DNA from 2 places in the Sphaerisporangium sp. B11E5 genome. Region 1 is predicted to be linked to the other one. Evidence: predicted binding sites of a transcription regulator. Region 1 holds the regulator's gene; the other holds the start of a gene.
What was found. The regulator HrcA, encoded in region 1, represses chaperone genes, less so after heat shock. The targets are predictions, from matches to a motif close to TTGGCACTCTCNNNNNGAGAGTGCCAA.
Positions count from the first base shown of each region.

Region 2: a site for HrcA is predicted at 1,849-1,875, ahead of ABGB17_RS23885 (FmdB family zinc ribbon protein). Genes of this name have one in related genera too.

Region 1 is NZ_JBDPMD010000014.1:2,017-17,419, reverse strand. It holds gene ABGB17_RS15820 (aldo/keto reductase) at 1-896, shown strand, start outside; gene dnaJ (molecular chaperone DnaJ) at 918-2,057, opposite strand; gene hrcA (heat-inducible transcriptional repressor HrcA) at 2,057-3,064, opposite strand; gene ABGB17_RS15805 (hypothetical protein) at 3,248-4,240, shown strand; gene ABGB17_RS15800 (DUF3097 domain-containing protein) at 4,261-5,091, shown strand; gene ABGB17_RS15795 (DUF4870 domain-containing protein) at 5,088-5,864, shown strand; gene hemW (radical SAM family heme chaperone HemW) at 5,889-7,106, opposite strand; gene lepA (translation elongation factor 4) at 7,114-8,940, opposite strand; gene rpsT (30S ribosomal protein S20) at 9,190-9,459, shown strand; gene ABGB17_RS15775 (ABC transporter permease) at 9,693-13,052, shown strand; gene ABGB17_RS15770 (FtsX-like permease family protein) at 13,049-15,403, shown strand, end outside.
Region 2 is NZ_JBDPMD010000029.1:1,630-17,032, forward strand. It holds gene cpaB (Flp pilus assembly protein CpaB) at 1-233, opposite strand, end outside; gene ABGB17_RS23880 (S-methyl-5'-thioadenosine phosphorylase) at 408-1,214, opposite strand; gene ABGB17_RS23885 (FmdB family zinc ribbon protein) at 1,499-1,819, opposite strand; gene ABGB17_RS23890 (potassium/proton antiporter) at 2,042-3,547, opposite strand; gene ABGB17_RS23895 (LCP family protein) at 3,663-4,721, shown strand; gene ABGB17_RS23900 (5-formyltetrahydrofolate cyclo-ligase) at 4,718-5,293, opposite strand; gene galU (UTP--glucose-1-phosphate uridylyltransferase GalU) at 5,319-6,224, shown strand; gene glp (gephyrin-like molybdotransferase Glp) at 6,229-7,425, shown strand; gene moaC (cyclic pyranopterin monophosphate synthase MoaC) at 7,422-7,892, shown strand; gene ABGB17_RS23920 (MogA/MoaB family molybdenum cofactor biosynthesis protein) at 7,889-8,356, shown strand; gene ABGB17_RS23925 (GNAT family protein) at 8,542-9,174, shown strand; gene ABGB17_RS23930 (hypothetical protein) at 9,348-10,184, shown strand; tRNA gene ABGB17_RS23935 (tRNA-Ala) at 10,243-10,316, shown strand; gene ABGB17_RS23940 (class I SAM-dependent methyltransferase) at 10,430-11,203, shown strand; gene ABGB17_RS23945 (NAD(P)/FAD-dependent oxidoreductase) at 11,361-12,500, shown strand; gene ABGB17_RS23950 (hypothetical protein) at 12,620-13,024, shown strand; gene ABGB17_RS23955 (LysR family substrate-binding domain-containing protein) at 13,057-13,782, opposite strand; gene ABGB17_RS23960 (DUF5997 family protein) at 13,837-14,208, shown strand; gene ABGB17_RS23965 (hypothetical protein) at 14,139-14,705, shown strand; gene ABGB17_RS23970 (SGNH/GDSL hydrolase family protein) at 14,713-15,403, opposite strand, start outside.

The sequences.
Region 1 (15,403 bases):
TCGAAGCGGGGATCAACCTCATCGACACCGCCGACATGTACAGCGACGGCCAGTCGGAGGAAATGGTCGGCAAGGCCATCGCCGGCCGCCGCGACGACATCGTGCTGGCCACCAAGGCGTGCATGCCGATGGGCGACGACCGCAACCACCGGGGCGCCTCACGGCGCTGGCTGATCACCGAACTGGACGCCAGCCTGCGCCGCCTCGGCGTCGACCACGTCGACCTCTACCAGATCCACCGCTGGGACCCGGCGACCAGCGACGAGGAGACCCTGTCCGCCCTGACCGACCTGCAGCGCGCCGGGAAGATCCGCTACTTCGGCTCCTCGACCTTCCCGGCGTACCGCCTCGTGCAAGCCCAATGGGCCGCCCGGGACCACCACCTGAGCCGCTACGTCACCGAGCAGCCCAGCTACTCGATCCTGCAACGCGGCATCGAGACCCACGTGCTCCCCGTGACCCAGCAGTACGGCCTCGGCGTGCTGGCGTGGAGCCCCCTGGCCTCGGGCTGGTTGTCGGGCGCCGTCCGCGAGGGCCGGCAGTTCACCACCAACCGCTCGGCGCTCCTGCCCGAGCGCTTCGACCTCTCCATACCGTCCAACCGCGCCCGACTCGACGCCGTCGAACTCCTGGCGAAGATCGCCGACGAGGCCGGCCTGACGCTGATCCAGCTCGCACTGGGATTCGTCACCGCGCACCCCGCCGTCACCAGCGCGATCATCGGCCCCCGCACCCTGGACCACCTGCACGCGCAACTGGCCGCCGCGGACACCGCGCTCTCCCCCGACCTCCTCGACGCCATCGACTCGATCGTCCCCCCGGGCACCGACCTCGCACCTCAGGAGAAGTTCGACACGCCCCCCGCGCTGCTCGACCCGTCACTGCGCCGCCGCTGAGGGGTCAGGAGGCAGGCCCGGTCAGCGGCCGTTGAAGGCGTCGCGGAGACGGGAGAAGAAACCCTGCTGGCCGGGGGCGAACTTGCCGGGAGGGCGCTCCTCGCCGCGGAGCTTGGAGAGCTCCTTCAGCAGCTCCTCCTGGGCGGTGTCCAGGCGGGTGGGGGTCTCCACGTTCACGTGGATCAGGAGGTCGCCCCGGCCGGTCTCGTTCAGGTGCTGTACGCCTCTGCTGTACAGAGGGATGACCTGGCCGGACTGCGTGCCGGGACGGACGTCGATCTCCTCGGCGCCGTCCAGGGTCTCCACCGTGAGGATGGTGCCCAGGGCGGCGGCGGTCATGGGGATCTGGACGGTGCAGTGGAGGTCGTCGCCGCGGCGCTCGAAGATCTGGTGGGGGCGCTCGACGATCTCGAGGAACAGGTCGCCGGGGGGGCCGCCGCCGGGGCCGATCTCGCCTTCGCCGGCGAGCTGGATGTGGGTGCCGTCCTCGACGCCCGCGGGGATGCGGACCTTGATGGTGCGGCGGGTGCGCACGCGGCCGTCGCCGGAGCACTCCTGGCAGGGGTGCTGGATGATGGAGCCGAACCCGCCGCACTGCGGGCACGGGCGGGCGGTCATGACCTGACCGAGGAACGAGCGGGTCACCTGGGAGATCTCGCCGCGGCCGTGACACATGTCGCAGGTGTCGGGGTGGGTGCCCGAGGCGGCGCCGGAGCCGTGGCAGACCTCGCACAGGACGGCGGTGTCCACGACGAGCTCGCGGGTGGTGCCGAACGCCGACTCGGCGAGGTCCAGCTCCACGCGGATGGTGGCGTTGCGGCCACGCCGCGCCCGCGAGCGCGGCCCGCGCGCCCCCGCGCCACCGCCGAAGAAGGCGTCCATGATGTCGCTGAACGGGAACCCCGCGCCGAACCCGGCACCGGCCCCCCCGGGGCTGCCGCCCCCGCCGAACGGGTCGGCGCCGAGATCGAACATCTGGCGCTTGTTGGGGTCCGACAGGACCTCGTACGCCTGGTTGATCTCCTTGAAACGCTCCTGCGTCTCAGGGTCGGGGTTCAGGTCGGGGTGCAGCTCCCGCGCCAGGCGGCGATACGCCTTCTTGATCTCGTCCTGTCCGGCGTCGCGGCGGACGCCGAGGATGGCGTAATAGTCGCGCGCCACTAGGACCCCGCCAGAATCTGGCCGACATAGCGTGCCACTGCGCGCACCGCTCCCATGGTCACCGGGTAGTCCATTCGCGTCGGGCCCAGCACTCCGAGCCGGGCCAGTTCATTGTCGCCCGAACCGTATCCGGCGGCGACGATGGAAGTGCCGTGAAGGCCGGAATAGGGGTTCTCCGAGCCGATGCGCACCGTCACCGAGGAGTCGCTGGCCTCCCCGAGCAGGCGCATCAGCACGACCTGTTCCTCAAGTGCCTCCAGCACGTCGCGCAGGCCGACGGTGAAGTCGGCCGTGAGGTTGGCCGTGCCGGCGAAGACGATCTTCTCGTCGTGCCGGTCCACGAGCGTGTCCAGCAGGACGGACGTTATCGTGCCCGCCATCGGCCGGTCGTCCTCGGGGAGGCGCTCGTGCAGGTCGGCCACCGTCTCGGGCACGCGGCTCAGCGCGCAGCCGTCCAGGCACGCGTTGAGCACGGCCCTCAGGTGGGCGATGCGGTCGTCCTCGACCATGTCGGGAAGGTCCACGACCCGCTGCTCGACCCGCCCGGTGTTGGTGATCAGGACCAGCATGATGCGCCGCTCCGACAACGGCACCAACTCGACGTGCCGCACCGTGGAACGGGTCAGCGAGGGGTACTGCACCACCGCGACCTGCCGGGTGAGCTGCGCGAGCAGCCGCACCGTGCGCGTCACGACGTCGTCGAGGTCGACGGCCCCGGCGAGGAAGGTCTCGATCGCGCGGCGCTCGGCCGCCGACAGCGGCTTGATCTGGGACAGCCGGTCGACGAACAACCGGTAGCCCTTGTCGGTGGGCACCCGCCCCGCGCTGGTGTGGGGCTGGGCGATGTAGCCCTGCTCCTCCAGCACCGCCATGTCGTTGCGTACGGTGGCCGGCGAGACGCCGAGGTTGTGCCGCTCCGCCAACGCCTTGGACCCGACGGGTTCGTTGGTGGACACGTAGTCCTCGACGACGGCGCGCAGAACCGCCAGCTTGCGATCATCGAGCAACGTGCTCACCTCCTGCCTGCTCCGTGCCTGCGTGAACGTCTGGCCTGGCACTCAGTGTTCCCGAGTGCCAAGTGTACGGCTCCTGCCGACACGGTGCGATAACCTGCGGGGCACAGCCCGGGAGCGGCATCCCGACAAGCGGGTTGCTATCGGCCGGCAAGTGACATGGTCCACACTTTCGACATGACCGAGAACACCCCCCGGCCCGAGGACGCGACGTCGCAGATCCCGCGCCCCTACCCCTTCGGCGAGCAGGCCGCACCCGGCTCGTCCCCTTACGGCGCCCAGGGAACCCCTTCCTACGGCGCTCAGGCGGGCGGCGGCTCCGGCGATCGTCCGCCCTTCGGCTCCTCGCCCGGCGGTCAGGGGTACCCCCCGCCGCCCGGCGGCGGCCCCGGCCCCTACGGCCCTCCTCCCGGGCAGGGCTACGGCGGGCAGCCCGGCGGGTACGGCGCGCCCTCCCCCGGGTACGGCCCGCCACCCGGCGGGCAGGGCTACGGCCCTCCTCCCGGCCAGGGCTACGGTGGCCCGTCCTACGGCGCGCCGTCCCCCGGCTACGGCGCTCCCCCGTCGACCGGCGGCCAGGTGCGGCCCCGGCTGCTGTGGATCTTCCTGGCGTGGATCGTCGCGGTGGTCTGCGTCGGCATCGGCGTCGCCGGTTTCGCCGGGGGCCTGTTCAAGACCCTCGACGACGCGGCACCCGACAAGACGTTCCAGAGCGGCGGCAGTGTCGTGGCCGCGGTGGACCCCGCCGAGAGGCCCGCCCTGTACGCCTCGTCGTCCGGCCCGGCCAACGTGACGTGCATCGCCGAGAGCACCGCCACGGGCCGCAAGGCCAAGCTGACCAACCCGGCGACCGCGCAGACCATCACCGCCGACGGGCGCCTGTGGGAGCTGCTGTTCGACATCGGCGTGCCCGCCGCCGGCGAGTACCGGTTCACCTGCCAGGCCGAGGAAGGCCAGCGGGTGGTGTTCGGCGTGGGCAAGGCCCTGACGGCGAACAGCGGCGCGCTGGTCGGCGGAGTGGCCGCGTTGTTCCTCGTGCCGCTCGGCGGGTTCCTGCTCGCGCTGATCGTCACCATCGTGGTGCTGGTGCGCCGCAGCCGCTTCCGCAAGCGGATGCCGCAGGGCGGCGCGCCGTACGGCGGAGGGTGGCAGCCCACGCCGGGCGCCTGAGCTTGCTAGCGTGCCCTGCTATGCGGGACTACGGACGGGATGTTCTGGCCGGCGGCCGGTGGAGAAAGCCGCGGGCCGAGATCCCGCGCGTCCCCGCCGAGCCCGGCCTGGTCGTGGAGGACGCCGACGGCGCCGGGGAGGGTTTCTGCGGCGCCGTGGTGGCCTGTGACAAGGAGGCCGTCACCCTGGAGGACCGGTTCGGACGGCGCCGGGTCTTCCCCCTGGCACCCGCCGCGTTCCTGCTGGAAGGCAGGCCGGTGACGCTGGTACGCCCCGAGACCCCCGCCGCGCGCGCCCCCGGCCGCAGCGCGTCCGGGTCCGTCGCCGTGACGGGCCTGCGGGCGCGGGTGGCCCGCGAGAGCCGCATCTACGTCGAGGGCGTGCACGACGCGGCCCTGGTGGAGAAGATCTGGGGCCACGACCTGCGGGTCGAGGGCGTCGTGGTGGAGTACCTCGAAGGCGTGGACGACCTCCCGGCGATCGTCGAGGAGTTCGCCCCCGGCCCGGGCCGGCGCCTCGGCGTGCTGGTCGACCACCTGGTGCCCGGTTCCAAGGAGAGCCGCATCGCCGCCCAGGTGTCCTCCCCCGAGGTCCTGATCACCGGCCACCCCTTCGTGGACATCTGGCAGGCGGTGAAACCGTCCGTGCTCGGCATCCCCGCCTGGCCCGTGGTCCCCCGCGGCGTGCCGTGGAAGGAGGGCGTGATCGACGCCCTCGGCTGGCACCTGCCCCCCGCGGACGCCTGGCGCCGGATCCTCGGGTCCGTCCGCACGTACACCGACCTTGAGCCCGAACTCCTCGCCCGGGTCGAGGAGCTCATCGACTTCGTGACCACCGAGGAGCACCCATGACCACTCCCCCCGCCACTCCCGGCGACCCCGACCCCACCGACGAGACCCGCCAGGCCCCCCGCCCCGGCTTCGACCCCCCGCCCCCCACCGGCCACGGCCCCCAGGACCACCCCCCGGCCGGACAGCCGTACCCGCAGCCCGGCTACAGCCAGGAGTACGACCGGCCGGGGTACGCCCAGCCCGGGCACGACCAGCCGGGATACGGCCAGCCTGGATACGACCAACCGGGGTACGGCCAGCCCGGGTACGGCCAGCCCGGATACGCCCAGCCTGAGTACGGCCAGCCCGGATACGCCCAGCCTGAGTACGGCCAACCCGGATACGGCCAACCGCCCTACGGACAGCCCGGATACGGCCCCCAGCCCGGCTACGGTCCTCAGCCCGGCTACGGTCCCGGCCACTTCCGGCCGGGGTACGGCGAGCCGCACGGCCGCGGTCGCTACGGCCCGCGCCCCGGCACCGACGACACCACGATGGCCATGCTCGCCCACCTGCTGGGCCTGCTCACCTCGTTCGTCGGCCCCCTCATCCTGTACATGGTCAAGAAGGACGAGTCCCCCTACGTCCGCGACCAGGCCGCCGAGTCCCTGAACTTCCAGATCACCCTGGTCATCGCGTACGTCGTCTGCTTCGTCCTGTCCTTCCTGATCATCGGCCTCATCCTCCTCCCCGTCCTCTGGATCGGCTCCCTGATCATCATGATCATGGCCGCGGTCGCCGCCAACCGAGGAGAGAACTACCGGTATCCGGTGAACATCCGGTTCGTCTCCTGAACCCGGAGCAGGAACGGGCCGGGGTCAGGTCAGGTCGCGGATCACGGCGTCGGCGAGGAGGCGGCCTTTCAGGGTGAGGACGGCGCGGCCCTCGGTGAAGGGCTCGGGGGCGAGGAGGCCGGTGGCCAGGGCCTGGGCCGCGGCTGTGCGGGAGGGCTTGGGGATGTCGGACAGGGGGTAGCCGGAGGCCAGGCGGAGCTCCAGCATCAGGCGTTCCAGGTGGCGGTCGGCGGAGGTGAGGAGTTCGCGGGCCTGGGCGGGGGAGATGCCCTTGGCGAGGCGGGCGGCGTAGGGGGCGGGGTGCTTGACGTTCCACCAGCGCACGCCGTTGACGTGGCTGTGGGCGCCGGGGCCGGCGCCCCACCAGTCGCCGCCGGTCCAGTACAGGAGGTTGTGGCGGCAGCGGGCCTCGGGGGACGTGGCCCAGTTGGAGACCTCGTACCAGTTGTAGCCGGCCTCGGTGAGCATGGCGTCGGCCACGGCGTAGCGGTCGGCGGCGACGTCGTCGTCGGGCATGGGGAGCTCGCCGCGGCGGATGCGGGCGGCGAGGCGGGTGCCCTCCTCGACGATCAGGGAGTACGCCGAGATGTGGTCGGGGGCGGTGGCGACGGCCGCGGCGAGCGACTCGCGCCAGTGGTCGTCGGTCTCGCCGGGTGTGCCGTAGATGAGGTCCAGGCTGATGTGCTCGAACCCGGCGGCGCGGGCCTCGCGGACGGCCGCGGCGGGGCGGCCGGGGGTGTGCAGGCGGTCCAGCACGCCGAGCACGTGCTGGGAGGCGCTCTGCATGCCGAAGCTGACCCGGGTGAAGCCACCCGCCCGCAGCTCCGCCAGCGCGGCGGGGCCGGTGGACTCGGGGTTGGCCTCGGTGGTGACCTCGGCGCCCGGCGCCAGCCCGAACTCGGCGTCGATGGCACGCAGGACCGACACCAGGTCGGCCGCCGGGAGCAGCGTGGGCGTGCCGCCGCCGAAGAACACCGTGCTCACCGGCACGTCGGCGTCGCCGAGCACGCGCCGGGCCAGCCGGATCTCCTCGATCACGGTGGACGCGTAGTCGGCACGGGACGCGCCGGGGCCGAGCTCGGCGGCGGTGTAGGTGTTGAAGTCGCAGTAGCCGCAGCGGGCCACGCAGAACGGCACGTGCACGTAGAAGCCGAACGGCCGCGAACCGAGGCCGCGCAACGCCTCCGCGGGCAGCTCGCCGGTGGCGGGCACCGGGTCGCCGCCGAGTACTACAGAAGGCACGCGGTCGTCACTTCCTGGCCTTGTCCACGCTCGCGGACTCGGTGGACAGCGCGGCGACGAAGGCCTCCTGCGGCACCTCGACCCGGCCGACCATCTTCATGCGCTTCTTGCCTTCCTTCTGCTTCTCCAGGAGCTTGCGCTTACGGGTGATGTCACCGCCGTAACACTTGGCGAGGACGTCCTTGCGGATGGCGCGGATGTTCTCGCGGGCGATCACCCGGGAGCCGATGGCGGCCTGGATGGGCACCTCGAACTGCTGCCGCGGGATGAGCTCCTTGAGCTTCTTGGCCATCTCGACACCGTAGGCGTACGCCTTGTCGCGGTGCACGATGGCGCTGAACGCGTCCACCGCCTCGCCCTGGAGCAGGATGTCCACCTTGACCAGGTCGGCCGACTGCTCGCCCGAGGGCTCGTAGTCCAGCGAGGCGTACCCGCGGGTGCGGGACTTGAGCTGGTCGAAGAAGTCGAAGATGATCTCGCCGAGCGGCAGGGTGTACCGGATCTCGACGCGGTCCTCCGACAGGTAGTCCATGCCGCGCAGCGAGCCGCGGCGGCCCTGGCACAGCTCCATGATGGCGCCGATGTGCTCGGCCGGGGACAGCAGCGTGGCCTTCACCGTGGGCTCGTAGATCTCGGCGATCTTGCCGGCCGGGAACTCCGAGGGGTTGGTGACGACGAGCTCCTTGGCGTCCTCCATGATGACGCGGTAGATGACGTTCGGCGCGGTGGAGATGAGCGAGAGGTTGAACTCGCGCTCCAGCCGCTCGCGGACGATCTCCATGTGCAGCAGCCCGAGGAACCCGCAGCGGAACCCGAACCCGAGCGCCGCGGAGGTCTCAGGCTCGTAGACCAGCGCCGCGTCGTTCAGCCGGAGCTTGTCGAGGGCCTCGCGCAGCTCGGGGTAGTCGTCACCGTCGATGGGATAGAGGCCGGAGTACACCATGGGGCGCGGGTGGTCGTACCCGCCGAGCGCCTCGGCCGCGGGGCGAGCCGCGGAGGTGACGGTGTCGCCGACCCGTGCCTGGCGGACGTCCTTGACGCCGGTGATGAGGTAGCCGACCTCCCCGACGCCGAGCGACATGGACGGCACCGGCTCGGGCGAGATGACCCCGATCTCCAGGGTCTCGTGGCTGGCGCCGGTGGACATCATGATGGTGCGCTCGCGCTTGGACAGGCTGCCGTCCACCACCCGGACGTAGGTGACGACGCCGCGGTAGGTGTCGTAGACCGAGTCGAAGATCAGCGCACGGGCCGCGGCGTCCGCGTCGCCCACCGGGGCGGGCACGTGCTGGACCACGTGGTCGAGCAGCTCCTTGACGCCGGCGCCGGTCTTGCCCGACACGCGCATCACGTCGGACGGCTCGCAGCCGATCAGCCCGGCGATCTCCTCGGCGTACTTGTCGGGCTGCGCGGCGGGCAGGTCGATCTTGTTGAGCACCGGGATGATGTGCAGGTCGGCGTTCATGGCCAGGTACAGGTTGGCCAGGGTCTGCGCCTCGATGCCCTGCGCGGCGTCCACCAGCAGGATCGCGCCCTCGCACGCCTCCAGGGACCGCGAGACCTCGTAGGTGAAGTCGACGTGGCCCGGCGTGTCGATCATGTTGAGCACGTGGCCGTCCCAGGGGAGGCGGACGGCCTGCGACTTGATGGTGATGCCGCGCTCACGCTCGATGTCCATGCGGTCGAGGTACTGCGCCCGCATCTGCCGGTCGTCCACGACACCGGTGAGCTGGAGCATCCGGTCGGCGAGGGTGGACTTGCCGTGGTCGATGTGCGCGATGATGCAGAAGTTGCGGATCAACGCGGGGTCGGTCTGGCCAGGCTGGATGCGCACCGGGGTCCGTTTCAACTGATTGACGACGAGGCGAGAGCCTGGCGGGCGTGCCGCTGCCGCGCTCTACCCCATCAGTTTACCGGCAGGCACGACCACCGATCTCTTGCCTGCGCTAACATAAACCTGCGGGGGTGTGCCGTGATCTCCGATTTGGGGAGGCACCTCGCGAGTTGGTACCCTGTACAACTGCGTGTGGCGCGCCCTCTCTGCCCGCGCGCCCCATCCATCGACTTTCACCGAGGCTTTTTCGTGGCGAACATCAAGTCCCAGATCAAGCGCAACCGGCAGAACGAAAAGGCCCGGATGCGCAACAAGGCCGTCAAGTCTTCGCTGAAGACCGCGATCCGCAAGTTCCGCGAGGCCGCCGAGCAGGGCAAGGCCGATGAGGCCACCGCCCTGATGCGCGCCGCTTCGCGTCAGCTCGACAAGGCCGTCAGCAAGGGCGTCATCCACAAGAACCAGGCTGCCAACCGCAAGTCGGCCATCGCCAAGCGCGCTGCCGCCCTGCAGGCCAAGTAGCCGTACCGGGCTCCGGCCCGGCCGTTCTGGCGCCGCGTCCTCACCGAGGACGCGGCGTTTCGTCGTGTCCGGAAATGCCTGGCACCCGGGTATTCGGGAAATGTCACGATTTCGATATCACAGGGCCGTCCCCGCTGGATATCGGCTCTATCACCGTGAGTCCCGGCCTCTTCCCTGCTGAAGATCCGCAATTAGGGTGTACGAAACGGACATAACGCAGCGGGAGGCGGTTCATGCGGGGGCGGACACCTCTGGTGCTGAGGCGTGCCTTCAGCGAGCCCCTGCTGGTGTTCGCCGCGTTCGGGTCGATCCTCCTCGCGACCACCACCCTGGTCGCGCTGACCATGTACGCCTCCACCGTCGCCGACGTCGGTGTGAAGCGCGCCATGCGGACCGCCCCGACGACCGTCACCGCCACCACCGTCAGCGCCTCCATCCGCGAGGGCGGCTTCCCCGCGGCCGACGGCGCCGTCCGCGCCCGGATCGGCGAGCTGAGCACGGGCCAGGGCACCGCGCCGGTCCCGCACGAGATCAGCCTCAGCGCCGAGTCCGACTCCTACGCCATGCCCGGCCAGCAGCGCCTGGAGCATCCGGAGCTGACCCGGTTCGGCACCTACGACGGCCTTGACCGGCAGGCCCGGCTGCTGGAGGGCTCCTGGCCCCGGCCCGCCGCGGGCGGCGCCGTGGAGGCCGTGCTGTCCCAGCCCGCGGCCGAGGCCATGGACCTCACCACCGGGCAGGAGTTCGTCGTGGTGGGCCGCCTGGACCACAAACCGGTGCGGGTCACGCTCACCGGCGTGTACCAGCTCCGCGACCCCTACGCCGAGCGCTGGGCCGGCGAGGAACTGCTCCGCAAGGGCATGGAGCGCGGCGACTACACCACCTACGGCCCGCTGATGGTGCCGCGCGAGACCTTCCTCGCCCGTTTCACCACCAGCGTGAACTTCGTCTGGACCGCCGTCCCGGACCTGTCGGGCCTCGACCAGAGCAGCCTGCGGCCGTTCGCCGCCTCGGTGGCCCGCCTCGGCGACGCGCTCGAACGCGACTGCCCCACGTGCGAGACGTTCAGCCGGCTGCCCGACATGCTGACCGCCCTGGACCGGGCCGCCCTGGTCGCGCGGTCCACGATGCTGGTCCCGGTGCTGCAACTGCTGCTGCTCGCCGCGTACGCGCTGATCCTCACCGCCCGCCTGCTGGCCGACCACCGCCGCATGGAGGTGGCGCTGCTGCGCTCGCGCGGCGCGGGCAGCGTGTGGCTCGGCCTGCTGGCGGGCGCCGAGACCCTGCTGGTGGCCGTGCCGTGCGCCCTGGTGGCGCCGTTCCTCGCTCCCCCGCTGCTCGGCCTCGTCAACACCCTGCCGTGGATCAGGGCCGCCGGGGTGGACGTCGCCGCCGAGCCGGACGGCACGGCGTTCGCGGTGTCCGCCGGGGTGGCGCTGGCGTGCGCCGTCCTGCTGGCGCTGCCCGCGCTGCGCGGCGCCCGGCGCACCTACGTCGAGGAGCAGTCGCTGCGCGGCCGGGGCGACCGGCAGGGCTGGCTGCAGCGGGCCGGCGGCGACGTCGCCCTCGGGGTGGTCGCGGCGCTCGCCATCTGGCAGTTGCAGCGGTACGGCGCCCCGGTGACCGCCACCAGCACCGGCGACCTCGGCATCGACCCGCTGATCGTGACCGGCCCGGCGCTCGCGCTGCTGTGCGGGGGCATGCTCGGGCTGCGGCTGGTGCCGCGCGTCTCCCGCCTCGCCGAGCGCATCACCTCGCGGCGGCGCGGCCTCGCCCCCGCACTGGGGTCCTGGCAGGTGAGCCGCCGCCCGGCCCGCTACTCCGGCCCCGCGCTGCTGCTCACCATGGCGGTGGCGATCGGCGTGGTGTCCATGGCGACCGCGGCGACGTGGCGCGGCTCCCAGCTCGACCAGGCGCGCCACCTGGCCGGCGCCGACCTGCGGGCCTCCGCGCCGCCCGACTCGGCCCAGCTCGGCCGCATGGGGCGCGGCGCGGCGTACGCGGCGCTGCCCGGCGTGACCGCCGTCAGCCCCGTCTACCGGGGCAACGTCGCCTTCTCCCAGGGGAACGTCACCCTTCTGGCGGCCGACGCCGCCAAGCTCGGCACGATGGTGACCCTGCGCGACGACCTGTCCCCCGTGCCGATGACCGCCCTGGCCGGCCGGCTCGCCGCCGGGCGGCCCTCCGTGCCGTCCGTGCCGCTGCCCGGCACCCCGGACTCACTCGCCCTGGACGTGCGGCTGCGCCTGGACCGGCCCGAGGTGGCCGAGCAGTACGTGGCGCTGCGGCTGCGCATGGTGCTGACCGACGCGCTCGGCGTGCAACGGCACGTCTCGTTCGGGCCGCTGGACGCCGACGGCGCGGCGCACCGCCTCACCGCCGACCTCACCGCGCTCGCCGGCCAGGAGGGCCGGCTCGCCTACCCGCTAGCGATCCGGGGGTTCAGCGTCCAGGTGCCGGTGCCGCTCGACGGCAGCGGGCTGGAGCTGGCGGTGGACGCGATCAGCACCGGCGACGGCGCCCGGGTGACGCTCCCCTCGGGTGTGCGGTGGGGCCACCTGGCGCGGCGGGAGGGTCACCTGACCGGCGAGCAGGTCACCGCCGGACCCGGCCTGTTCACTGTGCGGGTCCACAAGCCGTCCGGGATGGTCCCCGGTGAGCCCGCGGGCCCCGAGGACGTCGCGCTGATCGCCGCGCCCGCGGACGTCCCGGACGAGGAGCTGTTCACGACTCCCCCCAACGGGAACGACGGACGTCCGAGCCCGCCCGCCGGCGCGGACGCCGGGCGCAACCCGTCGATCTTCCGCCCGATGCCCGTGGTGATCACCTCCGACGTCGCGGCCCGGGAGCGGCTCGCCGTGGGCGGCGGCGGTCTGATGGAACTGGACGGGCGGCCGGTGCAGATCACCGTCGCCGGGATCGTCCGGGCCATGCCGGGCACCGCGGCGGGCGTCCCCGCCGTGCTCGCCGACCTGCCCACCCTGGTCGCCAGGGACGTGGCCGCCGGGCGGGAGCCGCACGCGCCGATCGAGTGGTGGATGGCGGCGAGGGACCACGACTCCGGGCCCGCCGCGGCCGAGCTGGCCCGCCACCCCGACTGGGACCAGACCGTCGTGGACCTCGGCACGCTGACCCGGGAACTGCGCGACGACCCGCTGGCCAGCGGCCTGCAGGGCGCGCTCATCCTCGGCTTCGCCGCCGCGCTGGTCTTCGCGGCACTCGGGTTCCTCGTGAACGCGGCGGTGGCCGCGCGGGAGCGGGGCGCGGAGTTCGCGATCCTGCGGGCCCTCGGGGTGAGCTTCCGGCAGATCTTCGGGCTGCTCGCCGTGGAGCAGGCGTTCCTCATCGGTCTGTCGGTGGCGGGCGGCACACTGCTCGCCGTGGTCGTCGCCGTGCTCGTGGTGCCGCACATCGTGCTCACCGGCCAGGCGTCCTCGGTGACGCCGCCGGTGCTGCTCGACATCCCCTGGCCCGCGACGCTGGCGATGCTCGCGGCGGTGTCGGCGCTGCTGTTCGCGATCGTCGCGGCCCTCGCCCGTTCGCTGCGCCGCCAGGGCCTGGGCCGCGCCCTGCGCATCGGGGAGGACCGATGAACCCCTTGCTGCCGCTGCGCGTGCACCGGGGCGCGGCCGCCCTGCTGGCCGTGCTCGCGCTCAGCGCCGCACTGCTGATCGGCGCGCTGCCCCGGGTGGCGGAGGCCTCTTACGACGCCGCGCTGCACGGCATCCTGAAGGACACCAGCGCCAACCTGACCGACCTGACCGTCTCCCGGCGGGCCCAGGGCCCGGAGAACCAGATCACCGAGGAGGCCGGGTTCCAGGCCCTGGACCGCGAGTGGCGCGCCTCCCTGCCGCCGTCCCTGGCGGGCCTGATGGACACACGGCCCGGCAACACCAGCCACTACAGCGCCAAGACGGTCGGCACGCCGGTGGCCGGGCGCGCCGGGCCGGGGCACGTCCCGCTCCAGATCGTGGACGTGGCGTGGCTGTCCGGCGCCGACCGGCGCATCCGGTACGTCGAGGGTGTGCCACCGGGCCCGCCGTCGGTCCAGGCGAGCGTCCCCGGGCACCCGGACCTGCGCGACCTGGACCTCTTCGAGATCGCGCTGGTCAAGAGCGCCTCGGAGATGATGGCGATCCCGGTCGGCACCACGCTGGTGCTCGGCAACAGCCGCCCGATGCTCGCCAAGGTGACCGGTGTCTTCGAGCCGGTCGACCCGGCCGACCGCTACTGGGAGCACAACCTCAACGTGCTCAAGGTGTCGGTGCGCAGGATGCAGGGCACCGACCGCGAGGAGCACCACATCACGGCGCTCACCGGGCCGAGCTCGCTGGCCCGGCTCAACGGCGAGAGCCGCGACCTGCGCTACTACTGGATCCTCGGGGTGGACAACCCCTCCCTCGACGCCCGCAACGCCGCGACCACGGTGACCGGCGTGGCGGAGTTCCGCCGGCTGATCGGGCTCGCGGGCACCGACAAGATCACCAGCTGGAGCCAGGCGGCCGGGTTCTCCCCCTGGGAGCTCGGCACCGCCCTGGACGAGGTGCTGACCGGCTACCTGCGTCAGCTCGCCACCGCGCAGGCCCTCATGTACCTCGCCACCGGCGGCCTCGCGGTCGTGGCCGCCGGGGTGCTCGCGCTGGCCGCGCAGCTCCTGACCGAGCGCATGCGCCCCGCGTTGTCCCTGGCCCGCGCGCGAGGGGCGTCCCTCGCGCAGATCGTGCGGACCGGGGCCGGGGCGGTGGCGCTCGCCTGCGCGCCCGCGGCGCTGCTCGGGTACGCGCTGTCGTACCTGGTGCCGGGGCCGGTCACGCCGATCGTGCACCTCGGGCCACTGCTCATCGCCGTCGTCACGGTGGTGTTCGCCGCCGCCCGGGTGGCCGTCGCCCACCGCAGGCCGCTGGACGAGCGCCGCGCCGACGTCGCGACCCGCCGGCCGTCCCCGCGCCGGGTGATGCTGGAGCTGCTGGTCGTGGTGCTGGCCCTCGCCGGGGCGTACCTGCTGCGCAGCCGCGGCCTCACCACCGATGTCAGCGCGGGGTCGGCACCGGCGGGCGACCCGTTCCTGATGCTGGTGCCGGTGGCGCTCACCGTGGCCGTCGCGCTGATCATCCTGCGCTGCTACCCGTACCCGCTGCGGCTCGTCGTGTGGCTCGCCGCCCGGGCGCGGCCTGCGGTGCCGTTCGTCGGCATGACCCTCGCGGCCCGCGCACGCGCCGTCACCGCGCTGCCCGTGCTGATCCTGCTGCCCGCCCTCGCGGTGTCGGTGTACGGCGCCGTCGTCGGCGGCACCCTGGACTCCACGCAGCGCCTCGCGGCGTGGCAGGCCACCGGGGCCGCCGCCCGCGTGGAGAGCGCCGCGGAGCTGCCCGCCGACGTGATCGAGCGGGTGCGGAAGGTGCCGGGTGTGCGCACCGCGCTGCCCGCCGACAAGGGCATGGCGCAGATCGGCCTCGGCGGCAAGACCGCCACCGTCGTCGCGCTCGACCTCGACGCCTACCGCCGCCTGGTCGCCGGCACCCCGCTCGAGGTGCCGGCCGCGCCCGTGGGCGGGCCCGCGGGCACCATCCCTGCCCTGGTGTCGCCAGACCTCGCCAACCTGACCGAGTTCGAGATCGGGTGGCACATCCGGATGAAGCTCAGCAAACGGGGCATCGTGCCCGACGGGCTGCACGGCATCGGGTTCACCACGCACGCCCTGATCATCGTGCCGTACGACGCCTCCAAACGCGCCGGGGCCCGCGACTACACCAGCATGCTGCTGCTCGGCGGGGAGGGCATCGACGCCTCCCGGCTGCGCGCCGCCACAGGGAACCGCCCGTCCATCCACGTGGCGACGTTCGGCGACTCCCTGGACGAGATCACCAGGACGCCGCTGACCAGCACGATCACGGTCGCCTTCCAGGTGGTCACCGTCGCGCTCGCCGTGTACGCGCTGCTCACC
Region 2 (15,403 bases), on a different contig from region 1:
GTGCCGGGGAGCAGGGCGCCGTCGGGGACCGCTGTGGTGGGGAGGTTCACGACGGTGAGGTCGGTGGTGGTCAGGGGGCCGCTGCTCAGGTCGTGGGCGGCGGCGAGGACGGGGGTGGTGGGAGGTGGCTGGACGGCCAGGGTCACGCACCATAGGGCGGTGGCGGCCAGGAGGGCGGCCAGGAGCCGGCGATGGCGGGTGATCAGCCGGAGTGGGGGTGATGTCGGCCGCATCTCGCTGGCTCCTGGACGGCGGTGGGGTGGCTTGTGGGGTGACTTGGGTGCTTTCAGGGCCCGTGGTCGGGCCCGTGGTCAGCGGCGCCTGGTCAGCGGCGCCTGGTCAGGGGGTTCAATCAGGGGCCCGTAGGCGGGGGGCGCTTGATCTGGTGGGGCGGTGAGGGGTGTTGGTCAGGGGAGGGCGATGGGGAGGGGGATGCCTGCCAGGGCGTCGGGGCAGGGGCAGGTGCGGTCCAGGGTGAGGTCGGTGATCACGGCGCCTACCAGGGTGCGCATGCGTTGGCTGTTGGCGGCGAAGAAGGAGAGGACCTCTTCTTGGGTCACGCCTTCGCCGGTTTCCACGCCGGCGTCGTGGTCGGTCACCAGGGCCAGGGGGGTGTAGCAGAGGGCCAGTTCGCGGGCCAGGACGGCTTCGGGGTGGCCGGTCATGCCGATGATGGACCAGCCGTTGGAGCTGAACCACTTGGACTCGGCTCTTGTGGAGAAGCGGGGGCCCTCGATGATGACCAGGGTGCCGCCGTCCACTGCCGGCCAGCCTTCCGCTACCGCTTTGTCATAGGCGAGGGTTCGGCCTCGGGGGCAGTACGGGTCGGCGAAGGGGACGTGGACGGCGCCGCCGGACTCGTAGTAGGTCTGCTCTCTGCCGGAGGTGCGGTCGACGAGTTGGTCGGGGATCACCAGGGTGCCGGGGCCGTAGTCGGCGCGGAGGGAGCCCACGGCGCTCGGGGCCACCACTTGGCGGACGCCCAGGGAGCGGAGGGCCCAGAGGTTGGCGCGGTAGGGGATGCGGTGGGGTGGGTAGCGGTGGTCCCGGCCGTGGCGGGGGACGAATGCCACGGAATGGTCGCCGATCTGGCCCACTGTGATGATGTCGCTCGGTGGGCCGTACGGGGTCGTTACCTCGATCTCTTTGGCGTCTTCCAGGAGGGAGTAGAACCCTGAGCCGCCGATGACGCCGATGTCCGCTGTCATGACCATGGGCGAGACATTAGCGCGCTGGGGGAGGTGGGAAGAGGGCTGAGGCTCTACCTGTGGATAACTCTCGGCCCCTGTCCTGCCTCTACCTGAGGTGGGTGGGCAGCCGGGTGCCCGCCGTATCGCGGCGCCGGATTCGCCGTACGACGTCCCACCGCGTCGGCGCCGTGCCTGTGCCTTGTGGGTGGGTGGTACCGGCGGGGGCGCCCGAGTTCGTCGAGGTGCCGGGCTGCACGGGAGACGTGCACCGTGGGGTGGTTGTACGGCCGGGGGCCGTACAACCGGCGTCAGGCGGCGGAGCTGGTGGTGGTGGAGGGCGACGACGAGGTGGAGGAGGAAGAGGCTGTGGTGGCCGGTTCCTTCTTGGGGGTGGAGTCGGTCGTCGCGGGGGACGAGCCGTTGCCGGAGCTCGTGGTGGAGGAAGAGGTCGAGGAGCGGTTGTCGGTTCGGTAGAAACCGGAGCCCTTGAAGACGATGCCTACGGCGGAGAAGACCTTGCGGAGCTGGCCCTGGCACTGGGGGCAGGTGGTCAGCGGGTCGTCGGTGAAGCGCTGGACGACCTCGAGGCCCTCACCGCATGCGGTGCAGGCGTACTGGTAGGTAGGCACGCACTCCTCCTTATATGGCTCAGCGTAGTTTGGCACTCTACCTCTGCGACTGCTAATGGTACGCAGCCGACTAGGGTAAACGCCACCCGGATGATTTGTAATCCCGGTCTCAGGGGTGGGGGCAGGGCGGGGAAGCGCTGGTCAGGGCGGGTGCACGGGTCAGAGGGGACAGGGGGAGCCGATCCGGTCCGGCCAGGGGGCAGCGCCGAAGGCGGCTCCGCGTCATTCGCCGCGTTCTCCGAACCAGCCGGCCAGTTTGCCGCGGCGGCTGATGGCGCGCAGGCGGCGTTCCACGGTCTGCCGCAGCGGGGCGGTGGTGACGATGAGCAACTGGTCCTCGGCGCGCAGGCGGGTGGTGGGTTCGGGGACGAACGAGTGGTTGTCGCGGACGACCATGGTGACGGCGGCGTCGGAGGGAAGCCGTAGTTCGAAGATCTCCACGCCGTGCAGGCCGGACCCGGGTGGGATGGTCACCTGGAGCAGGTCGGCGTTGAGCTCCTCCAGCGGGGCCGCTTCGACGTCGAGCTCGCGGGCCTCCCCGGGGGCGCTGATGCCGAGCACGCGGGCCACGTACGGCAGCGTCGGGCCCTGCACCATCGTGAAGACGATCACGATGACGAAGACCTCGTTGAAGATGCCCTTGGCGCCGGACACCCCGGCCGCCCACGGGATGGTGGCGAGCACGATGGGCACGGCGCCCCGCAGCCCGGCCCAGGACAGGAACACCTGCTCGCGCGCGGACAGCACGTCGATCCGCCCCAGCCGGACCACCAGCGCCGACGCCACCACCGACAGCGGCCGGGCGAGCAGCACCAGCGCCAGGCCGCCGATCATGCCGGGCACCACGGTGGACGGCAGCTCGAACGGGCTGGCGAGCAGGCCGAGCATGACGAACAGCCCGATCTGCGCGAGCCAGGCGGCCCCCTCGGCGAAGCCCCGGGTGGCCACGCGGTGCGGCAGCCGCGCGTTGCCGAGCACCAGTGTGGCGATGTACACCGCGAGGAACCCGCTGCCGTGCAGCAGCGCGGCCCCGCTGTAGGTGACGAGGGCGAGCGCGAGCACCGCGATGGGGTACAGGCCGGACGCCGGCAGCGCCACGCGGCGCAGGGTGTACGCCCCGAGCGGCCCGACGACGAGGCCCACGGCGGCGCCGATGGCGAGTTCCAGCACGGCGTCGAGCACGACGTGCCCCACGGTGGGCAGCGCGCCGGGGCCGGTGGTGCTGAGCATCATGACGACGATGACGGTGGGGGCGTCGTTGAACCCGGACTCGGCCTCCAGGATCCCGGCGAGCCGCGGCGGCAGGGGCAGGCGGCGCAGCACGGAGAACACCGCGGCGGCGTCGGTGGACGCGAGGACCGCGCCGAGCAGCAGCGCGGACCGCCAGTCCATCGCGAGCAGCCAGTGCACGGCCCCGGCGAGGGCGAAGATGCTGACCGCGACGCCGAGGGTGGCGAGCACCAGGGACGTCGGCACGGCCCGCCGCACGTGCTCCCAGTTGGTGGTGAGGCCACCTTCGGCCAGGATCACCGCGAGGGCGATCAGCCCGATCTGCTGGGCGAGCTGGGCGTTCTCGAACTCGATGCCGAGCCCGGCCTCACCGAGCAGCAGGCCGAGGCCGAGGTAGATCAGCAGGCTGGGCAGTCCCGTGCGGTGCGCGACACGTACGGAGGCGATGGCGACGATGACGACGGCGGACGCGAGCAGCAGCCAGGTATCCAGATTCACCGGCCTCCGATCTCGCGTTTTCGGGCCATTCTGTCGTATTCGTATAGCCCCCTACCACGATGAACAGCTACCGTCACACGCGACACTCGCGTTACACATCAAGACGGGTCATCAGGTGACGGACGAGACTTCCCCGGTCGCGGAAAGTACGGTGGACGCCGACGAAGAGAAGATCGTCCGGGCGGAGCCCAAGAAGCGTCCCCGCCTGCTGCGCCGGTTACTCATCGTGACCGCGCTCGGTGTGGCGATGTTGGCCGCTGCGGGGTTCGCGCTGGTGATGGAGCGTCAGTTCACACTGAACGGCAACATCGAGCGCATACCTGGAGCGTTCCCCGAGGAGGCGGGCCGTCCCGCCAAGACGGTGGGCGAGGCGCAGAACTGGCTGCTCATCGGTTCGGACAAGCGGCCGGGCGAGGCGGGCAATCAGCGGGCCGACACCATCATGATCGTGCATGTCCCCGCGGACCGGGCTCGGCTCACCCTCATCGGCATCCCCCGCGACTCTTATGTCCGTATCCCCGGGCACGGAAACAACAAGATCAACGCCGCGTACTCTTTCGGCGGCCCGCGACTGCTGATCCGCACGGTCGAGAACCTGACCAAGGTCCGCATCGACCATTTCGCCGCTCTGGACTTCCAGGGGTTCGTCACGATGACCAAGGCCATCGGCGGCGTGGACGTATATGTCGCGAGAAAGGTCTACGACCCGGCGAACAAGGTCACCTGGCCGCAGGGCACCGTGCACCTGGAGGGCGAGAAGGCGCTGATGTTCGTACGGCAGCGCTACAACCTGCCCGGCGGGGACTTCGACCGCATCCGCCGCCAGCAGGCGTTCATCGGCGCGATGGGGCGCAAGATCGTCAGCCGGGACCTGCTCACCGACCCGCTCAAGCTGAACGGCTTCCTGGAGGCCCTCACCCGCGCGGTGAGCGTGGACGACGGCGTGACGCTGAGCACGTTGCGTGATCTCGCGCTGGAGCTGCGGGACCTCCGGCCGGACAAGGTCGACTCGGCCACCGTCCCCAATCTGGGCTCGGTCACCGTGCGGGGGGCGAGCGTCGTACGGCTGGACAAGCGGGCCGGGGAGAAGTTCTTCGCGGCGATCAGGGACGACAAGCTGACCGAGTACTTCGACACGAGCGGCGGCCTCAACGACCTGACGATTCTCCCCTAATGTGAAAGTTTCCCGGGAATCCGTACGATCCCGGAGGGAAGCGCCGCCATCGACACCGGCTGGTCGTGCGGCTCGCCCGGAACGTCCACCAGTTCCCCTTCGTGGAGCAGCGCCACGGTCGGCACGTTCGGCCCCACCCGCGCCAGGGCCCGGTCGTACGACCCGCCGCCCCGCCCGAGCCGCATGCCGGTGACCGGGTCCACGGCCAGCGCGGGCACGATGACCAGCGCCGCCGTGCGGATGGCGTCCACCCCCCGCGGGGTGTCCACCGGCTCCATCAGCTTGCGCGGCCCGGGCGCCAGCGAGTCGGGGCCGTCGTACACCGCCCAGTCCAGGTCGTTGTCGGGCCGCAGGATCGGCAGGATCACCGTGGCGCCGTGCTTCCACAACGCGAAGACGAGCCCGTGCGTCGCGGGCTCGGTGCCGGTCGACCAGTACGCCGCGACCAACCCGGCCATCTGCACCCAAGGCTGGTCGAGTAGCGTTTCCCTGATCGCTGTCGCGGAGCCGCGCGGATCGGCGACGTCCGCTCGTGCGGTGACGATCCTGCGGCGCAGCTCCGCTTTGTCCACTCGGCCCTCCATTAAGGTGCTTCACATGGCTGACTACGATCCAGTGACCAAGGTCGTCATCCCCGCCGCCGGGCTCGGCACGAGGTTCCTGCCCGCGACCAAGGCGACCCCCAAAGAGATGCTGCCGATCGTCGACAAACCGGCCATCCAGTATGTCGTCGAGGAGGCGGTCGCCGCAGGGCTGCTCGATCTCCTCATGGTGACCGGCCGCAACAAGCGCTCCATCGAGGACCACTTCGACAGAGCGTACGAGCTCGAGGACGTGCTCGCCGCCAAGGGCGACGAGGAACGCCTGTCCCAGGTGCTCGAACCGGTTGAGATCGCCACGTTCCACTACGTACGGCAGGGCGAGCCGAAGGGCCTCGGCCACGCCGTCCTGTGCGCCAAGCAGCACGTCGGCGACAACCCGTTCGCCTGCCTGCTCGGCGACGACCTGATCGACCCGCGCGACAACCTGCTCAAGCGCATGATCGAGGTGCGCGACACCTACGGCGGCAGCGTGGTGGCGCTCATGGAGGTGCCGCGCGAGCAGGTCTCCCTGTACGGCTGCGCCGAGATCGCCCCCACCTCCGAGGACGACGTGGTGCGGGTGACCGGCCTGGTCGAGAAGCCGCCGGCGGAGGAGGCGCCGTCCAACTGGGCCGTCATCGGGCGGTACGTCATCGACCCCGCGGTGTTCGAGGTGCTGGAGAACACCCCGCCCGGCCGGGGCGGCGAGATCCAGCTCACCGACGCGCTGCTTGAGCTGGCCGGCCGGGAGAACGACGGCGGCGGCCCGGTGCACGGGGTGCTGTTCCGCGGGCGGCGGTACGACACCGGCAACAAGCTCGACTACCTGCGCACGGTCGTGCAGTTCGCCGCGGAGCGGCCCGACCTGGCGCCCGATTTCATCCCGTGGCTGCGCGAGTTCCTGGACGACAGCGCGAGGTGACCCCATGAAACCGGTGGACGCGCACCTGGACGAGATCCTGCGCACGGTACGGCCGCTGGACCCGGCCGAGCTCGACCTCGAGCAGGCTCTCGGCGCCGTGCTGGCCGAGAACGTCACCTCGCCGGTCGCGCTGCCGCCGTTCGACAACTCCGCCATGGACGGCTACGCCGTGCGGGTCGAGGACGTCGAGGCGGCCACCGAGGAGCGGCCCGCGCTGCTCCCGGTGGCCGCGGACGTCCCGGCAGGCGAGAACACGCCGCGCCTGGTGGAGCCGGGTTCGGTCACCCGCATCATGACCGGGGCGCCGCTGCCCGAGGGCGCCGACGCCGTCGTGCCGGTCGAGTGGACCGACGGCGGCACGATCAGGGTCGCGATCCACCGGGCCCCCGAGCCCGGCAACGCGATCCGGCGCTCGGGTGAGGACGTCCGCGCCGGGGACGTCGTGCTGGCCGCGGGCACGCTCATCGGCCCCGCCCAGCTCGGCATCCTGGCCGGGGTGGGCCGCCGCTCCGTGCGGGCCCGCCCCCGCCCCCGGGTGCTGGTGCTGTCCACCGGCGCCGAGCTGGTGGAGCCGGGGCTGCCGCTCGGGCCGGGGCAGATCTGGGAGTCCAACAGCTTCACCCTGGTCGCGGCGGTGCGGCAGGCGGGCGGCGAGTCGCGCCGCAGGAGCGCCGTGGGCGACGACCCTGCGGCGTTCCTCGAGACCCTGACCGGCCTGCTCGGCGAAGCCGACGCGGTGATCACCAGCGGCGGCATCTCGATGGGCGCGTACGAGCCGGTCAAGGAGGCGCTGACCCCGCTCGGCACCGTCCGGTTCGAGAAGGTCGCCATGCAGCCGGGTATGCCGCAGGGCTTCGGGGTGATCGGCGAGCGGAACACACCGATCTTCACGCTGCCCGGCAACCCGGTGTCGTCGTATGTCTCCTTCGTGCTTTTCGTCCGCCCGGCGCTGGACCGCATGCGCGGGCTGCCCGCCGGCTTCCCGCGGACGGTGACCGCCACGACGACCGCGGCGCTGCGCTCGCCCAAGGGCAAGCGTTCCTACCTGCGGGGCGTGCTGGACGGCGACGAGGTCGCGCCGGTGCGCGGGCAGGGCTCCCACCAACTGGCCGCGCTGGCCGGCGCCGACGCCCTGATCGTCGTGCCCGAGGACACCACCGAGGTGCCCGCGGGCACGGCCGTGGAGGTGATCCCGCTGTGAGTGAGCTGACACATCTGGACGAGTCCGGCGCGGCCCGCATGGTGGACGTGTCCGGCAAGGACGTCAGCGCACGTACGGCTCTCGCGAGCGGGCGCGTGCTGCTGTCGCGCGAGGCGGTGGCGGTGCTGCGCGCGGGGGACGTGCCGAAGGGTGACGCCATCGGGGTGGCGCGCATCGCGGGCATCCAGGGGGCCAAGCGCACCCCGGACCTCATCCCGCTGTGCCACCCGATCGCGGTGCACGGCGTGAAGGTGGAGATCGAGGTCGAGGACGACGGGGTGCGGATCACCGCGCGGGTGAAGACCGCGGACCGCACCGGGGTGGAGATGGAGGCGCTGACCGCCGTCACGGTGGCGGCGCTCGCCATGATCGACATGATCAAGGCGGTGGACCCGGCGGCGGTCATCACCGACGTCCGGGTCGAGGAGAAGACCGGTGGCAAGACCGGCGTCTGGAGCCGTCCGTGAGGGCGCTGGTGGTGACGGCGTCCAACCGGGCCGCTGCTGGTATATATCCGGATAAATCCGGGCAACTGCTGGCCGGGCTGCTCGCCGAGGCCGGCTGCGAGGTGGACGGCCCGCACGTGGTGCCGGACGGCGAGCCGGTCGAGGACGCCCTGCGCGCCGGCGTCCGCGAAGGGTACGACGTGATCGTCACCACCGGCGGCACCGGCCTGACGCCCCAGGACCTCACACCCGAGATGACCCGCCGCGTGATCGACCGCGAGGTCCCCGGTATCGCCGAGGCCGTCCGCCAGGCCAACCGCGACAAGGTGCCCACATCGGTGTTGTCCCGGGGCATCGCCGGGCAGGCGGGCCGCACGCTCATCGTCAACCTGCCGGGCTCCTCGGGCGGGGTGCGGGACGGCATGGCCGTGCTCGCCCCGATCCTGCGGCACGCCGTCGACCAGATGCGGGGCGGCGACCACTGATCCGGCGCCGGCTCCGGCCGGTGACTGATCATGACGGTTGTTCCGTTACGCCTCCCCCGAAGGGGGCGTTACCCGATACGCTGCGCCATCGGCCCGGCACCTCCCGGCACCGGCCGTCACCCCGGCAACAGAGGACATAAGGTACGCCATGGCGAACATAGGGTTCGACAGGGGATGATTGACCCGTGGATCGACTACGCGGCTGGCCGGCGACCCTGGTGGAGGGGCCGGTGGGGCTCCGGCCGCTCCGATTGCGCGACGTCGGCGTGTGGCGGGAGACGCGGTTGCGCAACGCCGACTGGCTCAGGCCATGGGAGCCCAGCAACCCCGAGACGCCGCTGTTCCGCACCGGGCTCGGGCCGTACATCTCCATGGTGGGCACCCTTCGCAGGGAGGCGCGCCAGGGGCTGGCCCTGCCATGGGTGGTCACCTGGCGGGGCGCGTTCGCCGGGCAGCTCACCGTGGGCGCGATCGTGTGGGGCTCGGCGCGCTCTGCCCAGGTCGGCTACTGGGTCAGCGGCGCCCTCGCCGGGCGCGGCATCATCCCGACCGCGCTCGCCATGGCCGTGGACCACTGCTTCTTCACCGTCGGCCTCCACCGCCTGGAGGCCAACATCCGCCCGGAGAACCACGCGAGCCGCCGCGTCGTCGAGAAGCTCGGCTTCCGCGAGGAGGGCGTACGCCGCCGCCACCTGCACATCGACGGCGCCTGGCGCGACCACATCTGCTACGCCCTCACGCTGGAGGACGTCCCGCGCGGGCTGCTGGCCCAGTGGCGGCAGAACAGCCAGAAGGCGCCCCACGATGGCATGGCGTAGCGCGGCATAACCAGCTTTGACCGACGCTTGGCCATAAACAGGTTGACGATCTCGCGACACACCGCACCGAATGCTCGTCAACCAGTGACACCCGGTCCTACGGTGCGTCACGTGAACACATTCGCCGCGGCACCGAGCCCCACGCTGTGTTCACGCTGCCCCGAGGAGGCCCGATGAGCAGTGCCTTCCTCTACCTGGGCATCGTGGTGATGTGGCTGTGCGTGCTCGTGCCCATGTGGCTACGCCGCGACCGCCACGCCGTAGAACACGCCGCCGACGCGTACTCCGAGGACGGCGACACCCTGACCGACGCCTCCATCACCCCGACCCCGGCCACCGTCCACCCCGACGACGACACCATGGACCTCCCCCTCCCCTCAGGTCAAGGGACCACCACCGGTGTCATGGCAGCGGCCGGGAACCTTCCCGAGCCGCAGGGCGAGGCCGCCGCCGTCCCGCGTGCCGGCATCACCGCCCCGGCCGGCGACACGACACACCGGAACGACGGCCCAGCCCACCGGGCCTACGGCACAGCCCACCAAGGCGCCGCCGCCCTCCGGGATGACGCCGCCGCTCACCAGGACGCCGCCGCTCACCAGGACGCCGCCGCCCAGCAGGACGACACCACCCACCGGGACGAGACCCGCTCGCCCGAGTCCCGCCGCCGCGCCCGCATCATGGCCCGCCGCCGCCAGGGCCTCCTGTGGAGCGTTCTCGTCCACGTGAGCATGCTCACCGCCGCCGCCGCGGGTTTGCTCCCCTGGTGGGCCGTCAGCCCCACCGTGCTCGTCCTCGCCGGCTACCTCTGGATGCTCCGTATCTCCGTGATCGCCGACCGCGAACGCCGCGCCGCCGCCCACGCCCGCGCCGAACGCGAACGCCGCGCCCGCGAACTCCACGACGCCGAGGAACTGGCCGCCCAGCAGGCCGAGGCCGACGTCCTGGAGTTCCGCGCCCGCATCAAGCTCTTCGACCAGTACTCCGACCACCGCCGCGCCGCAGGAGATTGATCACCCCCCTCCGGTGGCGCGGACGAGTCCCAAAGTTTGCTAACCTGGTCGGGTCCTAGGGGCTGTAGCGCAGTCCGGTAGCGCACTTCGTTCGCATCGAAGGGGTCAGGGGTTCGAATCCCCTCAGCTCCACCCAGGTCAAAGGCCGTTTCCGCTGATCGGAAACGGCCTTTTTGATCTTCTGGGTGACCAACTGAGTGACTAAGGGCCTGTCCGGCGGATCATGTGACCACTAGCCTGCGACGATGGAACGCGTAACCGACGTGCCCGAGAGCTTCGCCCGGTCCGCAGACCGGGACCAGGTGAATGACTACGACGGTTTCGCCGAGGCGTACTCGGCGGAGAACGAGAACAACCTCGTGAACGCGTACTACGAGCGGCCCGCGATGGTGGCTCTCGCCGGAGACGTGGCCGGCCGTCGGATCCTGGACGCCGGTTGCGGCTCGGGCCCCCTGTCCGCTGCACTACGCGACCGCGGGGCGGTCGTCACCGGCATCGACTCCAGCGCCGCGATGCTGGCCTTGGCAAGACGGCGGCTGGGTGACGACGCGGACCTGCACGTGGTCGATCTGAGCGACCCCCTGCCGTTCGCCGACGATGCGTTCGACGACGTGGTCGCGTCGCTGGTACTGCACTACCTGAAGGACTGGGGACCGGCGCTGGCCGAGTTGCGGCGAGTGCTCAGGCCCGGCGGCCGGCTGATCGCGTCGGTGGACCACCCGTTCGTGGCCTACACGTTCCAGGATCCTCGGCCCGACTACTTTGCGACCACCAGCTATACCTTCGATTGGAGGCTTAACGGGCAGTCCACCCCGATGAGGCTCTGGCGCAAGCCATTGCACGCGATGACCGATGCCTTCACCACCGCCGGTTTCCGCCTCGCCGTCATCAGCGAGCCACAGCCCGACCCGGCCGCCCGTGAGCTGTTCCCCGACGACTTCCATGTCCTTTCGAGCAAACCCACCTTCCTGTTCTTCGTCGTCGAGGTACCGCTGTCGGCTACCGGCTCGGACGACTAGGCAGTCGTGGACCGCGAGCGGAGCCAGAGCGGGATCGAGGCGACGATGACGGTGCCGTGGAAGATGTAGGCGCGCTTGTCGCGACGGTGTGGAGGTATGAGGCAGGTAGTGTGCAAACCGTCGTACGGATGAGGCGTCGCCCCTACCGTCGCATGGTATGCAGACAGTGGATGTACTGGTCGTGGGCGCGGGCCTGGCAGGCCTGCGCACGGCTCGCCTGCTCGCGCGACGGGAACTGAACGTGATGGTGGTCGACCGACGCAGGTCGCTGTCGACGGGCATCCGCACGACGGGGATCTTCGTACGCCGCACCCTCGATGACTTCGACGTGCCGGATCACCTGCTCGGGCCAGGTGTCCGGGACGTGCTGCTGTATCCGCCGTCACGGCGGGCACCGATCAGGCTCACCAGCGACCGGGACGAGTTCCGCGTGGCCGACATGGCGGCCGTCTACGAGCACGCGCACCGCGCGGCGGAGTCAGCGGGGGCACGGGTTCTCTTGGGCGTACGGTATGTCGGCGCGTCGATGGGCTCTGTGCGGTTCGCGGGTGCGGAACCGGTGAGGGCCCGGTTCATCGTCGGCGCGGACGGCGCCCGCTCCCGGGTGGCCCGCGATCTCGGCCTTGATGTCAACCGGCGTTTCCTCGTCGGTGCCGAGATCGTCCATCCGATCGCGCCGGTCACGACCACCCCGGCGTTCCACTGCGTGCTGGACCCCCGGATCGCTCCGGGATACCTGGGATGGGTCATCGACGACGGCCGGAACGCGCATGTCGGCGTCGCGGGATATCCGAACGCGATGCGCACCGGCATCCGACACCTGCTGGACGCCTTCGCCGCGGATGCGCCCGGCAGGACACCGCCGGCCGGGCCGGTCGAGCGCCGAGGTGGTCCTATTCCGGTCGGTGGTGTGCTGCGACGGTTGGCGTGCCCCGCCGGACTGCTCGTCGGAGATGCGGCGGGGGCGGTGTCGCCGCTGACGGCCGGTGGGTTGGATCCCTGTCTACGCATGTCGGAACTGGCCGCGGCGGTCATCGCCGGGTACCTGCGTACCGGCGACGAGCGTGTGCTGAGCCGGTATGACGGGGACGCGTTGCGGACCCGGTTCCGAGGCCGGCTGTTGTTGCGCCGCGTGTTCGCCGGCATCCGATCCCCCGCTGCGGCGGAGGCGGCGGTGACCGTGCTACGCGGTCGCGCGGGTCGTGCCTTGGCGGCGCGGGTCCTGTTCGGCGACGGCTCGTTTCCTGAAGTCAGTCCACGGCTCGCGGACCTGGCAATCGACCACCCTTACCGGTGACGCCGGTCGGCTCGCCTGTTATCGGGGGCCGATGGTCGTGTGGGTTATTTGCCTCGCCCGGCATCATCCCCGCTCGGTACTGTGCTTATGACGACAAGCACACCTTTCTGAGAGCGGTCATGAAGCGTAGGACGCCCCAGGAGAAGAAGCTACTGAGCTATGCCAAGGATCGCCGCAATGATTACGGCGAGAACGACAAGAGCTCTCGGAAGAACATCCGCCGGAACAAGAAGGCGCCGCATCGCGCCAACCGGCATCATGCGGCCCAGGTTCTTGAAGCTGCCAAAGGCGCGGTGGACGACTTCGCCGAGTCGGCGGTGGAGGAGCGCCTCCTGAGGAAGCGTCCGAAGTCGTGGCAGAAGTACCGTGACGCGCCGTTGGGGGAGATCCTTCAGTACAAGATCGCCAGGCGTGTGGATCTGGGTATCGAGGATCCGGAGGAAGGCAGGGTTCGAATAGAGCGGGTTCGCCGGCGGTTGCGGCCGGCGGTCGATTATGTGAGCCCGCAGGAGCTCCTTGGGTGACGAACTGAACTCGGTGTTTCCGGGGCTGCGGGTCACCGAGGTCGGTTGCCCTTGCGTTTGCGGTTGGCGGGTACGGGGCGGCGGCTGGAGCCCTGTGGGGGTTTTGTTGTCTGTCGCTGTGTCTGTTTCTTCGGCGAGGGGGCGGGGGCGCGGCCCCGTGAGCTGTTCGCCGTTCGTCCGCGGACGATGCCGATGAAATCTTCCACCAGGTCAGTGGTGGCGTCGGTGGGCCAGGTCAGTGTGACCTGGGATTGGGGGGCGTCGGGTACCGGGCGGTAGGTGAGGTCTCTGCGGTGGTGGAGGCGTGCCAGTGACTGGGGGACCAGGAGGAGGCCGGTACCGGCTGCTACCAGTTCGATGGCTTCAGCGGTTGTTGCCGGTCGGGTGAACGCGGGTAGGCCGGGCCGGGCCGTCCACTCGAGGGTGTCGTCCAGGGGATGGAGCAGCTCTTGGTCGGCGAGGTCGGCGATGGTCACCTCGTCGGCGGCGGTCACCGCGTGATCCTTGGGGACCACGACCACGGTGTTCTCCACGTAAAGAGGAATCACGCTGAGCCCGTCCCGGTCGAACGGAAGTCTGGCGAATCCCGCGTCGGCGCCGCCGTTTCGCAGGAGCTCCACCACCTCGGCGGCGGGAACCGTGACCAGGGTGATCGGCACGCCGGGCATCCGCTCCGTCCAGATGTTGACCCATTTCGCGGGGGTCACCCCGGGCGGGTACGCCAGTCGGAACACTTCGCCGGTCTCTCGCTCAGTCACTTCCTCAGCGTAGCGATGTCAGGGGAACCGTTCCGACTGACTACTCTTGGCGCCATGCCCTCGCCCAAACCGAAGACCGTCCAGACGATGAAGCCCGCGACCGCGGCCAAGAAGCTGGGTGTCCTCCTCTCGGCCACTCCCGCCGAGTTCCAGGCGGGTGTCGTCTCCAGGGACGAGCTGAACGAGATGCAGTCGACGCCCCCCGCCTGGCTGGCCGACCTGCGCCGCAACGGCCCACATCCCAAGCAGGTCATCGCCGCGAAGCTCAGGGTCTCCACTTCGGGCCTGATCCGAGGCGGGATCACCGGGCCGCTCACCACCGCGGAGATCGATGAGCTGAAGGCGGAGAACCCGCCGTGGCTGGAGCGCGAGCGGACCATCCATGCCGAGGCCCGCAAAGAAGCACTCCGCCTCAAGCAACGCTAGACAGCACCAGCCCGTACGCCGCGGACCATTACGACACCATCAGGACCGCGTCGGCCGCCGACCACTTCGCGCGCATCGGGAGCTTCAGCATCCTGCGGCACGGGGACATCATCGCCGTCAAGTACGGCAACGGTGGCGGCGGCACCGGTGAGGCCACCGGGCACGTCATGATCGTGCAGGAGAAGCATCTCCACGACCGCGACGGGAATCCCGCCACCACCGAGTGGGCCGTGCGGGTGATCGACAGCACGAGCAACCCGCACGGCGCGGCGGAGAGCGCCGGCCCGGGCTCGCCGTACCTGGCCTACCCCGACACCCGGTCGGTCCCCGACTTCGGCGGGGTCGGCGACGACGAGGAGTACAACGGCGCGGGCCGCGGATGGATCTTCGTCCAGACCGTGGACAACCGGCCGACCGGTTACTGGTGGGGCGCGAACGAGTCCGCTTTCCACCCGGTGGCCGATCGCCCGATGGCCCTCGGCAGGGTGCTGGAGTGACGCCCGCCTACCAGCGCAGACGCAGGGTGGTGATGAACTCGCCGAGCCGGTCGGCGATGATCTGGTGGTCGTGGAGCGACGGGTGCCAGTGGCAGCCCTGGTAGTCCAGGCCGGTCTCGGCGTAGTACCAGTAACGGACGCGGTCGTGGCGTTCCCGGACGATCTGCTGCGCGGCGTCGGCGAGTGCGGTGGTGCCGGACACGTGGGTGGCGGTGACCACGATGACGGTGCGGGGGCCGTAGCGGGCGCGGAGTTTGTCGAGGAAGCCGTGGTAGGCGGTGCGGTAGGCGGCCACCAGGCTCTCGGGGGTCCACGGCTCGCCGGGGTTGATGGCGGTGGAGAAGTCGTTGATGCCTAGGCCGACGACGACCAGTTGGGGACGCCACGTGCCGGGGTTGCGCCAGATGTCGCCTTCGACGTTCAGCAGGGCCCGGTCGTAGTAGGTGCGGAAGTCGGTCCCGGGCTCGATGCCGTTGTAGTTGCGCACCATGCCGCGGCCGGAGAAGGCGTTGATCTGGTAGTCGGCGGAAAGGCGGCGCGCGGTGAGGGCGGCGAAGCCGAGGTCGGCGTTGGTGGTGCGGTTGACCTGGTCGGTGGTGCAGTCGCGGGTGTCGGAGACGTTGCCGTAGCCCGCGGTGTAGGAGTCGCCGATGAACTCGATCTGCCGGTGGCGCGGGGGCGGTCCTGGAAGGATCGCC